Regions from separate parts of the Roseateles sp. SL47 genome, predicted to be linked through region 1. Evidence: riboswitches for the same ligand, from Rfam matches in the RefSeq annotation. Region 1 holds a riboswitch; each other region holds the start of a gene.

Region 1 (4,208 bases):
GTGGTGGCGCCGGTGGTGGAAGAGATGTTCTTCCGGGGTGTGCTGCTGCGCGGCTTTCTCCAGCTCTATCCACGCGCTCGGGCCATTGGTTACTCCGCCCTTTTCTTTGGCGTGGCCCACCTCAACATCTATCAATTCTGTCTGGCCTTCTTCCTCGGCCTGCTGCTGGGGCTGCTGTATGAACGGGGCCGTTCTTTGCTGCCCTGCATGGCATTACACGCCGCGCTCAACACCAGCGTCTATCTGTTGAGCAGTGGCACCGACACATCGGCTGCAGACGACTCTGCTGGCAGCACGTCTCTCACGTGGCTGGTTGCGCTGTTGCTGGCCGCCGCAGGGGCTTTCGCACTGCAGAAGGTACTGCGCTTGTGGAGCCCGCCCAGGCAGGCTGCTTGAGCGTGCCCGGGCCGGTGCGTCCGTACACGGCGTGAGTCAGAAGCTGCGGCGCAGGGTCAGCCGCAGCGTGCGCGGCTCAGCCGGATGCACATGCCGATCCGCCACCGGCGCCGCTTCCCCCGGCAGTCGAGACTCATAGAAGTATTCGATGTCGTTGACCTTCCGATCCATCAGGTTGAACACGTCCAGCGACACCTCCGTCTTGGGGCCAAAGCGTCGGCTGACACGCAGATTGGTCGTCAGTGACGAGTGGGAGCGTACGCTGTTGTCCTCCACCAGCGCGGCGCTGCCAAGATAGCGCCAGTTCAAGCTGGTGGACCAGGGGCCCAACTCGCTCAGGGTGAATCCCAGAGTGGCCACCTGATCGACCGCATTCGGGATGCGATTGCCGGCAGGGTCGGCATCGGCAAAACGGGCATGCGTCCAGGCGAAGTCCGCGTCAATCAACAGCCAGGGCACCGGCACATAACGGTTGTTCCATTCAATCCCCCGTCGCCGGCTGGGGCGATTGGCCTCGGTCGCGCCTGCGTCCCCCACATAGACAAGCTCTGAATCGAAGTCGAGCTTCCACAGCGCCAGGGAGCTTTGCAAGCCCGGCCACCATTCGCTGCGCAGCCCCAGTTCATAGCCCCGGGCTTTCACCAGTCCCGGTGCGGGATCCACAGCCGCCGTCACGCCGCGGGCATCGTTGCTATGGAATCCGCGCCCCGCGTTCAGAAAGACCTCGGTGCGAGCCCAGGGCCCCAGCACCAGTGAGAATTTCGGAGAGGCCAGCGTCTGGCGCGCACTACCAGCAGCGGCGTCACCAGCAGCGGCGTCACCAGCAGCGGCGTCACCAGCAGCGGCGTCACCGGCGATCGGGGTCACCCGGAACCGCCCCTGGTCCGCCCGGACCCCCACCACCATGCGGGCCCAGGGCGACAGCTCCAGGCTCGTCTGTCCGTAGAGGCCCACAAGCGTCTCGCGGATCCGGTCTTCGCGGGTGACTTCGGTGACCACACGCTCCTCGGTCTGGAACAGGCCCACCCGGGCGCGGTCCTGGCGCACCTGCAGCCCCACTTCGGTCCGGGCTGGCCAGTGGCCCAGCGTGTGGTCCACAGCATGGCTGGCCCGCAGCCCATACACCTGGCGGTCATCCTGCTGGGAAGACTGATCGCCGGTCTCGGGCCGCTCCAGCGCGTAGGTGAAGTTGGAGAACAGGGCCAGTTCATAGTCCATGGCGTAAACCGCCACCTGGCTGCGTTGGCCCTCTTCATCGTGCACCCACTCCGCCGACAGGCTGGTCCGCCGCGTGCGACCTCCATCACTCGGGTCGACAGCATCAAACCGGCCAAACGGACGCCCCTGCCAGGTGCCGGCATCGATAAGGCGCTGCGGCACCTGGTCGGTCGAGCGCCAGTCCGCGTGATAGTCCATCAGGCTGACGCTCCAGCGATCAAGCCCTGCACGGCGGGACAGACTCAGCACGAGGTTGCGCCGATTCAGGTCTTCCGCGAGTGTCCAGGGGCCGTCATTGCGCATCAGCTCCACCGCCCCCAGCCACTGGACACCCGCCCCCAGGTCAGCGGAGCCTGCCGCCAGGCCCCTTCGATAGCCCCCCTCCCCGCCGGCCAGCGAAACCATGGGAGCCTCCATCCGCTGTTGATAGACGATGTCCGCCGACCCGGCCGCTGCGAAGTCACCATTGGGCGCGAAATACGGGCCTTTCCGATAGTCGATGTGATCCACCAGTTCGGGAATCAGGAAGTTCAGATCGGAATATCCCTGCCCATGCGCATGGCTGGGGATGTTGACCGGCACGCCATTCACCGTGGTGGCGAAGTCGGTGCCGTGATCCAGATTGAAACCGCGCAGAAAGTACTGGTTGGCTTTGCCGTCTCCGCTGTGCTGGGTCACCATCAGCCCAGGCACGAACTCCAGAATTTCCCCCGGCCGCAGCGCGGGCCGGCTTTTGAGCAATTCAGCGCGGATGGTCCCCTGGGAGGCCGCATCGGAGCTGCCGATGCCGTTGTCGTAGTGGCGCCCCTGGATTTGCACCGTCTCCAGGCGTTTCTGCACCGTTGTGTCGGCGCTGGAGGTCGCCGGGCTGTCCGCTTCGGGCTCGGCCCAGGCACAGGCGCTGGTGAGGAGCAGGCCGGCCAGCACGCTGGGGCGAATGCGCACGCCATGAGGGGCTTTCGCAGCGTGAGCCCACGGGGAGATCCGTGGCAGTGTCTTCAGTCTCGTCATTCTCATCATTCCTTCCACCTGCGTCCCCGCAGGCGTGTCGGTGCTGATGCTGAGAAATGAGCGCGACCCGGGCTGCGCATGGGGCGCGCAGCCTCGACGGCGCGCCGCACCCCGCAGCATCCGGAGCAGTCGCAGGCCGGTATCCGGGCTCGCGGCTTGAGTCCGTTGCACCCAGGCAATCAGACCCTGCGCCCTGACCTTCCCAGGCCGTGAGGCCCAGTGGCTACCGGTGATGGACACCGATCTGAGGACGCTTTCAACCGCCGACCGTTGCGGGGGCAGCACAGGCATTGCACTACAGCGTGCGCACCTGTTTCCCGTTTAACCCGACCGGCCAGCGGTCAAGCACCTTCGACTGAAAGACGCCGACCGCCCCTTCAAAGGGCACCGTCGGCGGATGCGGAGTGTAAGCGAGCCTTCATCTCCCCCATCCATGGGCCCTGGACAGCAAGACAGGCGACAAGTTCAGCATTTTTCCGATTCCATGGCAGTCAAAACGCCGGGATATTGGGGGGCGCGTATCCACTGAGGTCGACATGACGAGCACCTACACCGCCACAGCCGCCATCACCCCCACCCCGCCCCTGTCAGTGGGCCAATTCATACCCAGCGACACCCCCAGGCCGGGCGTGGGCCTCTGCCTGTCCGGAGGCGGTTCGCGGGCCTGCTGCGCGGCCATGGGACAGCTGCGGGCCCTCTCCCATCTTCAGCTCAACGGGGCAAGCCTCCTGTCCCAGGTAACGGCCCTCTCCTGTGTCTCCGGTGGTTCCTGGCTAGGCGTGCCCTACGCGTTCCTGCCCGCCGACGGCACCAGTGACCGCGATTTCCTGGGGGTTTACAACGCCAACCAGTCCGCCCTGAATCCCATCGATCTTGGCGACATCGCACCGGGCAATGCGGGCTATGCCATGACCTCGGAGATGTTCTCGGTCGAGGGCATCGCACTCACGGCGCTGGAGCTTTATGCCCTGTCCCGCTGGGAGGATCCCGCCAATCCCCTGCCCGCCAACCTCCTGTGGCAGGTGGTGATTGCCAGCCACATTCTTCACCCTCAACAACTGGCCTCCAGTGGCGAGAACTACGCGCCGAACGACACCTTCACGGCGAATGAAGCGTCGCTGGCGCGAATCCGGGAAAACAATCCAGCATTGGCCAACACCACCACCTACACGTTTGCATCCGGGGCTGGACGAACCCAGCGGCCGTTCCTGATCTGCAACATGGGCATGCTCCAGAACCCGAGCGCGGCGGCCGATGCGCCCTTGATTCCCGTGCAGGCGACCGGATTCTTTGGCGGCGTGGTGGGGCACCCCGATGCCACGGATGCCAACGAGCTCCCGGTGGGTGGTGGTGGCATTGAGACCTTCGCGGTGAACTCCATTTTCCTGGGCAGCCGCAACAACCAGGCGTTGGTGGGGCAGAAACGTCCGTGGTCCTTGACCGACATCATGGGTTGCAGCAGCGCTGCGTTCGCCTTCTACGTCCATGAAAAGATCAAGGAATGGCAGAACGATCGAACCAAGTTCCACACGGATCTGGCCCTGCGCAATCCGCATCTGCATCAGTGGATCGATCAACACCTG
Region 2 (4,208 bases), 2.4 Mb from region 1:
GCCCGCCGCACCGGCACCATCCGGGATGTGGAGCACATCGTCATCCTGACGCAGGAGAACCGGTCGTTTGACCATTACTTCGGCACGCTCAACGGCGTGCGTGGTTTTGCCGATCCGTTCCCGATCCCGGTCGCGGATCAACCGGCCGCCGGCATCGTCGGCAAGACCGTCTGGACGCAACCCACCGTGGCCGGCACCGCCGTGCCGGCGATTGCGCCCTTCCACCTCAACACCACCCAGAACTTTTCGGTGATGCGGGTGAGCGGCACGCCCCACTCCTGGACCGATGCCCAGGCTGCCTGGGACCAGGGCCGCATGAATGCCTGGCCGCGCGCCAAGCAGAACCATTCGATGGGGCATTACCAGTCGGCCGACCTGCCCTTCCAGTACGCGCTGGCGAATGCCTTCACGCTCTGCGACGCCTACCACTGCGCCACACAGACGGGCACCAACACCAACCGGCTCTTTCTCTGGACCGGCACCAATGACCCGCTGCGCAAAGGCAATGGCCCGTCCACCGACAACAGCCACGATTGGTTCAACGCCAATCCCGCCGATGACTACACCTGGACGACCTATCCCGAGCGTCTGCAGGCCGCCGGCATCAGCTGGCAGGTCTACCAGAACATGGACGACAACTTCACGGACAACTCGCTGGCCGGCTTCAAGGTCTTCCGCGACGGTTGGTATCAGCGCCCGGGATATTCACAGGCCCTGAAAGACCGCGGCATTTCCACGCGCGACCTGGACCTGCTGCGCGAGGACGTGCTGAACAACCGCCTGCCGCAGGTGTCGTGGATCGTGGCCACCGCCGAGGGTTCCGAGCATCCCGGCCCGTCCAGCCCCGCCCAGGGCGCGGACTACACCGCCAAGGTGCTGGATGCGCTGACCGCCAATCCGGAGGTCTGGAGCAAGACCGTGCTGTTCGTCAACTTCGATGAAAACGACGGCTTCTTCGACCATGTGCCGCCCCCGGCCGCACCGTCGTATGTGGCCTGGGATGCGGACCCCGCCAAGGCCCTGCTCGCGGGTGCCTCCACGGTGGACACGACCGGTGAGTACCACGAGATTCTGAATGGCTCCGCACCGCAGACCCTGCACCGCCCCTACGGCATGGGCCCGCGTGTGCCGATGTATGTGATCTCACCCTGGAGCAAGGGTGGCTGGGTGAACTCCCAGGTGGCGGACCACACCTCCTTCCTGCGCTTTGTGGAGGCCCGCTTCGGCGTGATGGAGCCCAACATCAGCGCCTGGCGCCGCGCCGTGGCCGGTGACCTGACCTCCTGCTTCAACTTCGCCGACCCGGAGGACAGCGAATTCTTCTCCAAGCTGCCCACCACCATCGCACTGGCAAACCGGGCCCGCGCGCTGCCCGGCACCACCACCCCGGTCCTTCCCGGCAGCGTGGTTGCACCGAGCCAGGCCACGGGTGTGCGGCCCGCACGGCCACTGCCTTATGACCTGCAGGTCAGCGCCCGGATTGCACCGGCCGCCGCGCTGGGGGCCTCCACCGTCGCTCTGAACTTCGAGAACACCGGCCGCGCCGCTGCGGTGTTCCATGTGTACGACCGCCTGCGTCTCCCGGAGCTGCCACGCCGCTACACGGTGGAACCGGGCAAGCAGCTCACCGGCAGCTTCACGCCGGCCAGCAGTGGTGCCTACGACCTGTGGGTGATGGGCCCCAACGGCTTCCATCGCCACCTGGCAGGCAATGCCCGACGCGCGGCCGCCGCCGGCCAGCCCAACCCGGATGTGGGAGCCCGCGCCGAGCCGGCCAGCGGTGAACTGGTGCTCACGCTCACCAACACCGGCCCGGTGGCTGCCAGCTTCACCCTGGTACACAACAAGTACCGGCAAGTCCCGGCGCAGACGGTGAATGTGCCGTCACGCAGCAGCAGCGTACTGCGGATTCCGGTGTCCACCAGCGCCCACTGGTATGACGTCTCGGTGCGTGTGGGCGGCCAGGCGGACTTCCTGCGCCGCTTTGCGGGCCACATCGAGACCGGCCAGCCGTCAGTGTCGGACCCGGCCATGGAAGGTGCGGCGGTGACCGAGCAATTCCGCGTCGCGGGTTGATCGAGATGCCCGCCACCGCCCGAAGCGGTTAACATCCGCCTCGCCTTGGGTGCGTTCTTTCCGATGGGGAAGAGCGTTAAACGGGAAACCGGTGACGTGGTGGGATCGCAAGGCCCCACCACCAGTCCGGTGCAGCCCCCGCTGCTGTAAGCCAGACGAACCTGCATACCAGCCACTGTGAATGTCACGGGAAGGCGCAGGCAAGGATGACGGCGAGCCAGAATACCGGCCCGATGGCGAGATGTCAGCACCATTCCCCGGGGCGAGGGAAGCCGCTGTCGGTACCGCACCGCCCTTGATGGCCTTGTGGTTGCTGATGTTGCCGCCGTAGCTCCCGTGATTGGTGTCGAGTTTGAACCATTCGACGGGAGGTATCGAATGCACATCATGGAGGGCTTCCTGCCTTTCAAGCATGCGCTTGCGTGGACGGTGGCGTCCGCACCCTTTCTGGCCTGGGGCCTGGCCTCCATGGGCCGCCGCCTGCGCGCCCATCCCGAGCACCGCATGCTGCTCGGCGTCAGTGCCGCGTTTGCCTTCCTGCTGTCGGCGCTGAAGCTGCCTTCGGTCACCGGCAGTTGTTCGCATCCCACCGGCGTGGGGTTGGGGGCCCTGCTGTTCGGGCCTGCGGCCATGGTGCCGGTGGGGTTTGTGGTGCTGCTGTTCCAGGCCCTGCTGCTGGCGCATGGCGGCTTGACCACGCTCGGGGCGAATGTTTTTTCGATGGCCATCGTGGGGCCCTTTGTGGCGTACGGTGTGTTCCGCCTGGGCTGTGCGCTGGGGATGGGGCGCAGCCTGTGCGTCTTCCTGGCGGCCTGCCTGGGGGACCTCGCCACCTATGTCACCACGTCGCTGCAACTGGCGCTGGCATTTCCGGACCCGGTGGGCGGTGTGCTGCTGTCCTTCGAAAAATTCGCCGGCATCTTTGCGCTGACCCAGCTGCCGCTGGCCATCACCGAAGGGCTGTTGACGGTGTTGGTCGTGAATGCCATGGCGCAATTCAATGCGCGTGAGCTGCGGCTCATGCCGGTGCTGGCCCATGCGCGGAGGGCGGCACCATGAGCCAGCGCATCCGCCCACCGATATCGGATGGCGTGAGTGAGACGATGAGCGAGGCGCCGGCCACCCCAATGAGCCGGGTCGCGACCTGGACGATGTGGGCAGCGGTGCTTGCACTGACGGCGCTCCCACTGATGTGGGTGAGCAAGGCTCCGGCGAATGCCAGCGGCGCGGAAGGGGAGCTGTTTGAAGGGGCGGACAGCCGTGCCCAGCAAGCCATCACGCAGATCGCACCGGATTACAAACCCTGGTTCAGCCCGGTGCTGGAACCGTCCAGCAATGAAATCGCGTCCTTGCTGTTTGCGTTGCAGGCGGCAGCGGGCGCCGGGGTGATCGGTTATTGGTTGGGTCTGTCGCGGGCACGTGCGGCGGCGGCAAAGGCTGCCACTGCTGGCCATGTGGTGGGTACGGCCACCGCTACGGACAATACGGCAGATGCGGTCGATGCCGCAGCGGAGCTGCGCATCTCCGTGGCCCATGACCGGCGGCCCGATGTCGACGCTGAAGGAATGCCCTCGCCCACTCAGAACGGTCGCCGTGAGCATTGAGCGTCTGGCCTATGCCAGCCGGTGGCGCCCCCTGGCGCCGTCGGCCAAGGCCCTGTTCTGTGGCGGCGCCATGGCGGCGGCCTGGCTGGCTGCGTCCCCTTGGACCACCCTCGCGCTCGCGGGTCTGATGGCCACACTCACTGTGGTGGCGGCGGGCGTTCCGATGCAGGCCTATCTGAAAGTGGCGCTGGCGCCGCTGGGCTTTCTGTGCATCTCCTGCCTGACGATGCTGGTGACGCTGGCTCCTGGGAACAGCGGTCTGCATTGGCGGCTCGCGCCCGAGTTGCTGCCTCAGGTGGCCATGATTGTCAGCCGTGCCGCAGCCTTGTGCACCACCCTGCTGCTGCTGGTCCTCACCACGCCGCTGGGCGATCTGCTGGGGCTGCTGCGCCGGCTGCATGTGCCGGCCCTGCTGCTGGATCTGATGGCCCTGGCCTACCGCATGCAGGCGGTGCTGGCCGAAGCGATGCAGGACGGCCTGACCGCGCAGCGTGCGCGGCTCGGTTATGGCGGACGCCGTCAGGCCTT
Region 3 (4,208 bases), 1.9 Mb from region 1:
AGGTGCGTGGCGCCTGGGCGTAGTAGGTGGTTGTCTGGTAGCTGCGGTTGAAGGCATTGTCGATGTTCAACTGCACCCGCCAGTCCCGGGTGATGCTGCGTTGCACGTCGAGATTCACGAGCCCATATCCGCCCAGACGCGTCTTGTTGGTGGCGTCATTCCAGCGCTTACCGGACGCCTGCAAGGTCGCGCCCAGGGTCCATGCGGCCAGTTGGGTGTCGGCCCGCAGGCTGCCGAAGCGGCGTGCGCGGCGGATGAGGGTGTTGCCGGTGCTGTCGTCGGTCGGGTCGCTGAAATCCAGATGTCCGCTGAGATGCACCATGCCGAGCTGGGCGCCGGCCTTCAGGCTGGTGCCACGCAGCGTGGCGCGGGAGACGTTGCCATAACAGCCGGTGCTCGAGGGGCAGGTGCCGGCCGCACCAAAGGCGATCAGGTCGCGCACCTTGTTGCGGTAGGTGGTGATGCCGAGGTCGTAACGGTCGTCGGACCAGTGAAGGCCCAGTTCCCCGCTGTGGGCCCGCTCGGGACGCAGGGCCTCCACGCCGGGCTGGCTGAGGTCCGGACCATAGATGCTGCCGCGCTGGTAGAGCGTGGGCGCGCGGAAGGCGTTGCCGGCCGAAGCGGTGGCCCGCCAGCCGGCGCCCAACCGATAACCCGCCGCCAGCGTGCCGGTGTTGGCGCCGCCGAACTGCTGGTCATCGTCATGCCGGCCATGCACCTGCAGGCTGGCGGCGCCTGCGGTGAGCAGATAGCTCAGGCCTACGGCGTTGTCGCTGCGGGTGTCCTTGCCCTGGCGGACCAGACTGCCGTTGACCAAACGGTCTTCACGCCGTTCCAGCAGGGCGTTGATCTGCTGATGCTCGTCCAGCCGGTAGAAGCTCTGCAGTGTGGCGGTGCGCAGCCGGGTCTGGGTGAGGTAGAGGGACGTCGGCTTGGTTTCAAGCTCGGAACGGGATTCGGACAGGCTCAGCTCGGTGGAGAGGGCGGTCGACCATTGCCCGGTCCAGGCCAGGCGGCCGGCTTCGGTGGTGGTGATGTTGCGGTCGTCCGCCGTTTTGCTGGCGTCGTAAGCGCTGTTGGTGCGGCTCTTGAAGGCCACGGCCTCCAGGCGATGGTCGGCGCTGAGTTGTCCGCCCAGCCGCAGGCTGCCGCTGTAGTTGCGCCAGCCGTCCTTGTCCGGATTGGAGCTGCTGGTGCCGGTGCGTACATAGTTGTTGAAGCCGGTGCCGCGGTCCACCGCCAGGGTGGCGGCATAGTCGAACTGGCGGGTGCCCCCGGTGATGCTGGCATCCGCTCGGCTGGTGCCCAGGTTGCCGGCACCGATGCCCAGTTCCACCTGCGTGCGGCCATTGCCGCGGCGGGTGAAGATCTGCACCACGCCGCCGATGGCGTCGGAGCCATACAAGGCGCTGGCGGGGCCCTTGAGTACTTCGACCCGGTCGATCTGAGACAGGGGAATGTTCTGCCAGTCCGCGCCGCCGGTGGATTGGGAGTCGATGCGTACGCCGTCGATCAACACCACGGTGTGACGGGTTTCGGCGCCGCGCACAAAGAGGCTGGTGTTGGCGCCAGCGCTGCCGTTGCGGGTCATTTCTATGCCGGCCACATTGCGCAGCAGATCCGGCAGGCTTCCATAGCCCTGCTTCTCGATGTCGGCGCGGCTGATCAGGGTCAGGTCCCCCAGCACATCGGCCAGGCGCATGGGGCTTCGGGAGCCGGTGACGGTGACTTCGTCGAGCTTGTGGGACGGCGATGCAAGCGGCAAGGTGGTGTTCGTGGAGCGGGAGGCGTTCGCGGCGACGTCGGTCGGTGTGGCGTCAACAGCTGCTGTCGTAGCAACGGTGGGAGCCGAAATGGAGGCGGCAGTAGAAGCAGCAGTTGAAGTAGCAGTGGAAGCAGCCGAGGAAGCGGCATTAGAAGCCGCATTAGAAGCCGCTGTCGAAACAGCCGAGGTGGCTACCGCAGAAGCTGCAGCAGACGTGTCAGCGGCGAGCGCATGAGCGGCCAGCGTGCAGCCCAGTGTGAGAGGGGCAAGCGCAAGCAGCGAGCGGGCGCGGGGCCGGACGCTCAGGAAACAGCGGGACATGTAGGCAATCAGCAGGCGATACGGACGCCAGCTTCCCCGCAGGCACCCGTGACACGGCCAGCCGCTTGCGCAACTGGCCTCCTGTTGGCCGGTATCCGGGCTGGTGGCGCGATGCCTGCGTCCTTCCCAGTGCGAGCACCAGTGGACATGAGGACAGACAGTGCCGGAGGCTGAGCACAGACCCGCGTCGGGCCAGAGGCCCCGTCATCAAGAAAGGGCGGCCACAACGCGTGCCTGTGATCGGCAGGGCCGGCGGCCACTTACCGTTGCGGGGACAGCTCAGGTTGGCTGACGCTCCGATGGAGCATCGGCTTCCTGATTCCCGTTTAACTGCACAGGCGCAATGCCTGCACGAGCACCAACAAGGCGCATTCTAACGGGCAGGGGGTCGGGGCTGGACAGTGGCAGAGGAATAGGAAGAGGCAGAGGCAGAGGCAGAGGTAGAGGCTTGGGACCGGGTGCTACGGTGCTTGGCCCTCCGCCAGTGCCTCGGGATTTTTGGGTCGCCTTGGGCTCTTGGGTGCCTTGGGTTTGCTGGCGCCAACTGACTGCTTGGGCGGGTCGGACGCCTGAGCCCCGTTTTGCGACTCCTGGGTCTTGGGAGCTTTTGGTGCCTTGGGGGCTTTAGACTCCTTAGGCTCTTTGGGCTCTTTGGGCTCTTTGGGCTCTTTGGGCGGCTTCGGCTGCTTTGGGGGCTTCGGCGCTGCCGGCCCCTTCGGCGGCTTGGGCTTGGGTTTGTCCCGCGCCTGACGCGACGCTGGTTCAGCGCTGGGCCGCAAGGTGCTCAGCCCGTTGATGCCCGCCGCCCCCGTGCGCGCCTGCGCATCGGATTTCTCCCGGGCCCGCTGCAGCGTGTCCAGGTCTCTGGCTTCCTGCTGAGTGCGCTGACGAGCCGCACGCACTTGATCGGGCGTGACCGTGTCTTCCGGCAGATCAACCGCGCTGCCAGCCGCACCGGCCGGGCAGGGGGTGTCGCGCAAGTCCTGGCCTTTGGGGCCGCAGCGGTAGTAGCGTTGGGTCCGGTCCTGCGCCCACCCCGCCCCTGGTGCGCCCAGCAAGGCTGCGGACAGCAGGGCGGTCAGGAAGAGACGGGTGGGGCGCATGGCGTCAGACGCTGTGTGGGCCTGGCTTTTCGCCCCGGTGGTCGCCCCGGTGGTCGGCCTGGTGCTCGGCCTGGCTGTCGGCTTGGTTTTCGGCTTGGCTCTGGGCTTGGCTTTGAGCCTGGCTTTCGGCCTGGTGGCCGGCCATGTGGTCACCCTTGTTGTTGACCTTGGGGTCGCCCTTATGGTCGCCCTTATGGTCGTCCGATGCCTGACCAGTATGGGATCCCCTCGCGGCGCCGAGCGCCTTGTCCCCCCCCGATGCCTTCTCAGCCGCTGATGCTTGGCTGGTGTCCGAGCCCTTGCCAGCGCCAGATTCCTTGCCAGCGCCCGGTTCCGGCCGCGGCGGCTTCGGCCGCGGCGGTTTGGCATGGATCTTGGTGAGCGCCTTGGCCAACTCGCCTTGCAGCATGTAGGGCAGCGCCTCCATGGACTTGCCGATGCAGTCGTCGATCAACTGCCGTTCGGCCAGCGGGGGCTTGCGCAGCACATAGTTGGCCACCTCTGCCTTGTGGCCCGGATGACCGATGCCCAGCCGCAGGCGCCAGAAGTTGGGCGAGCCCAGTTGCGCCTGCATGTCCTTCAAGCCGTTGTGGCCCCCGTTGCCGCCGCCTTGCTTGAACTTCATCTCGCCCGGGGGGATGTCCAGCTCGTCATGGATGGCGAGGATCTGCTCGGGGGCGATCTTGAAGAATCGGGCCAAGGCCGCCACCGACTTGCCCGACAGATTCATGTAGGTCATCGGTTGCAGCAGCCAGATGGGACCGGCCGCGCCCGGCGCGTTGTTCACCCGGGCCACCAGGCCGTGGTAGTTGCGGTCCGCCTGCAGCGTGGCCCCGAGGCCGCGTGCCAGCGTGTCGATCCACCAGAACCCGGCGTTGTGGCGGGTGTCTTCGTATTCGGTGCCGGGATTGCCCAGGCCAACAAAGAGTCGAATCATGGGGTGATTATCGAGTGGAGCGGGCATGAAAAAGGCCCCGCTGAGCGGGGCCTCTGCTGCCCTCTGAAGAGGGCGTTCCCTT

What was found. Region 1 has a riboswitch for cobalamin ahead of OU995_RS19205 (TonB-dependent receptor). Riboswitches for the same ligand answer to the same signal wherever they lie in the genome.
Region 2: linked by a shared signal. The riboswitch ahead of OU995_RS01625 (energy-coupling factor ABC transporter permease) and the one ahead of OU995_RS19205 (TonB-dependent receptor) in region 1 are both predicted to bind cobalamin.
Region 3: linked by a shared signal. The riboswitch ahead of OU995_RS27085 (TonB-dependent receptor plug domain-containing protein) and the one ahead of OU995_RS19205 (TonB-dependent receptor) in region 1 are both predicted to bind cobalamin.

Annotation. Positions count from the first base shown of each region.
Region 1 covers NZ_CP113068.1:4,425,917-4,430,124, forward strand. Annotated here, with positions in the region: gene OU995_RS19200 (CPBP family intramembrane glutamic endopeptidase) at 1-396, shown strand, start outside; gene OU995_RS19205 (TonB-dependent receptor) at 433-2,625, opposite strand; cobalamin riboswitch at 2,742-2,993, opposite strand; gene OU995_RS19210 (hypothetical protein) at 3,162-4,208, shown strand, end outside.
Region 2 covers NZ_CP113068.1:402,246-406,453, forward strand. Annotated here, with positions in the region: gene OU995_RS01620 (phosphocholine-specific phospholipase C) at 1-2,076, shown strand, start outside; cobalamin riboswitch at 2,107-2,325, shown strand; gene OU995_RS01625 (energy-coupling factor ABC transporter permease) at 2,455-3,135, shown strand; gene OU995_RS01630 (energy-coupling factor ABC transporter substrate-binding protein) at 3,132-3,680, shown strand; gene OU995_RS01635 (CbiQ family ECF transporter T component) at 3,670-4,208, shown strand, end outside.
Region 3 covers NZ_CP113068.1:6,293,315-6,297,522, reverse strand. Annotated here, with positions in the region: gene OU995_RS27085 (TonB-dependent receptor plug domain-containing protein) at 1-1,702, opposite strand, end outside; gene OU995_RS27080 (hypothetical protein) at 1,719-2,000, shown strand; cobalamin riboswitch at 2,155-2,464, opposite strand; gene OU995_RS27075 (hypothetical protein) at 2,548-3,189, opposite strand; partial or broken gene pth (aminoacyl-tRNA hydrolase) at 3,512-4,126, opposite strand.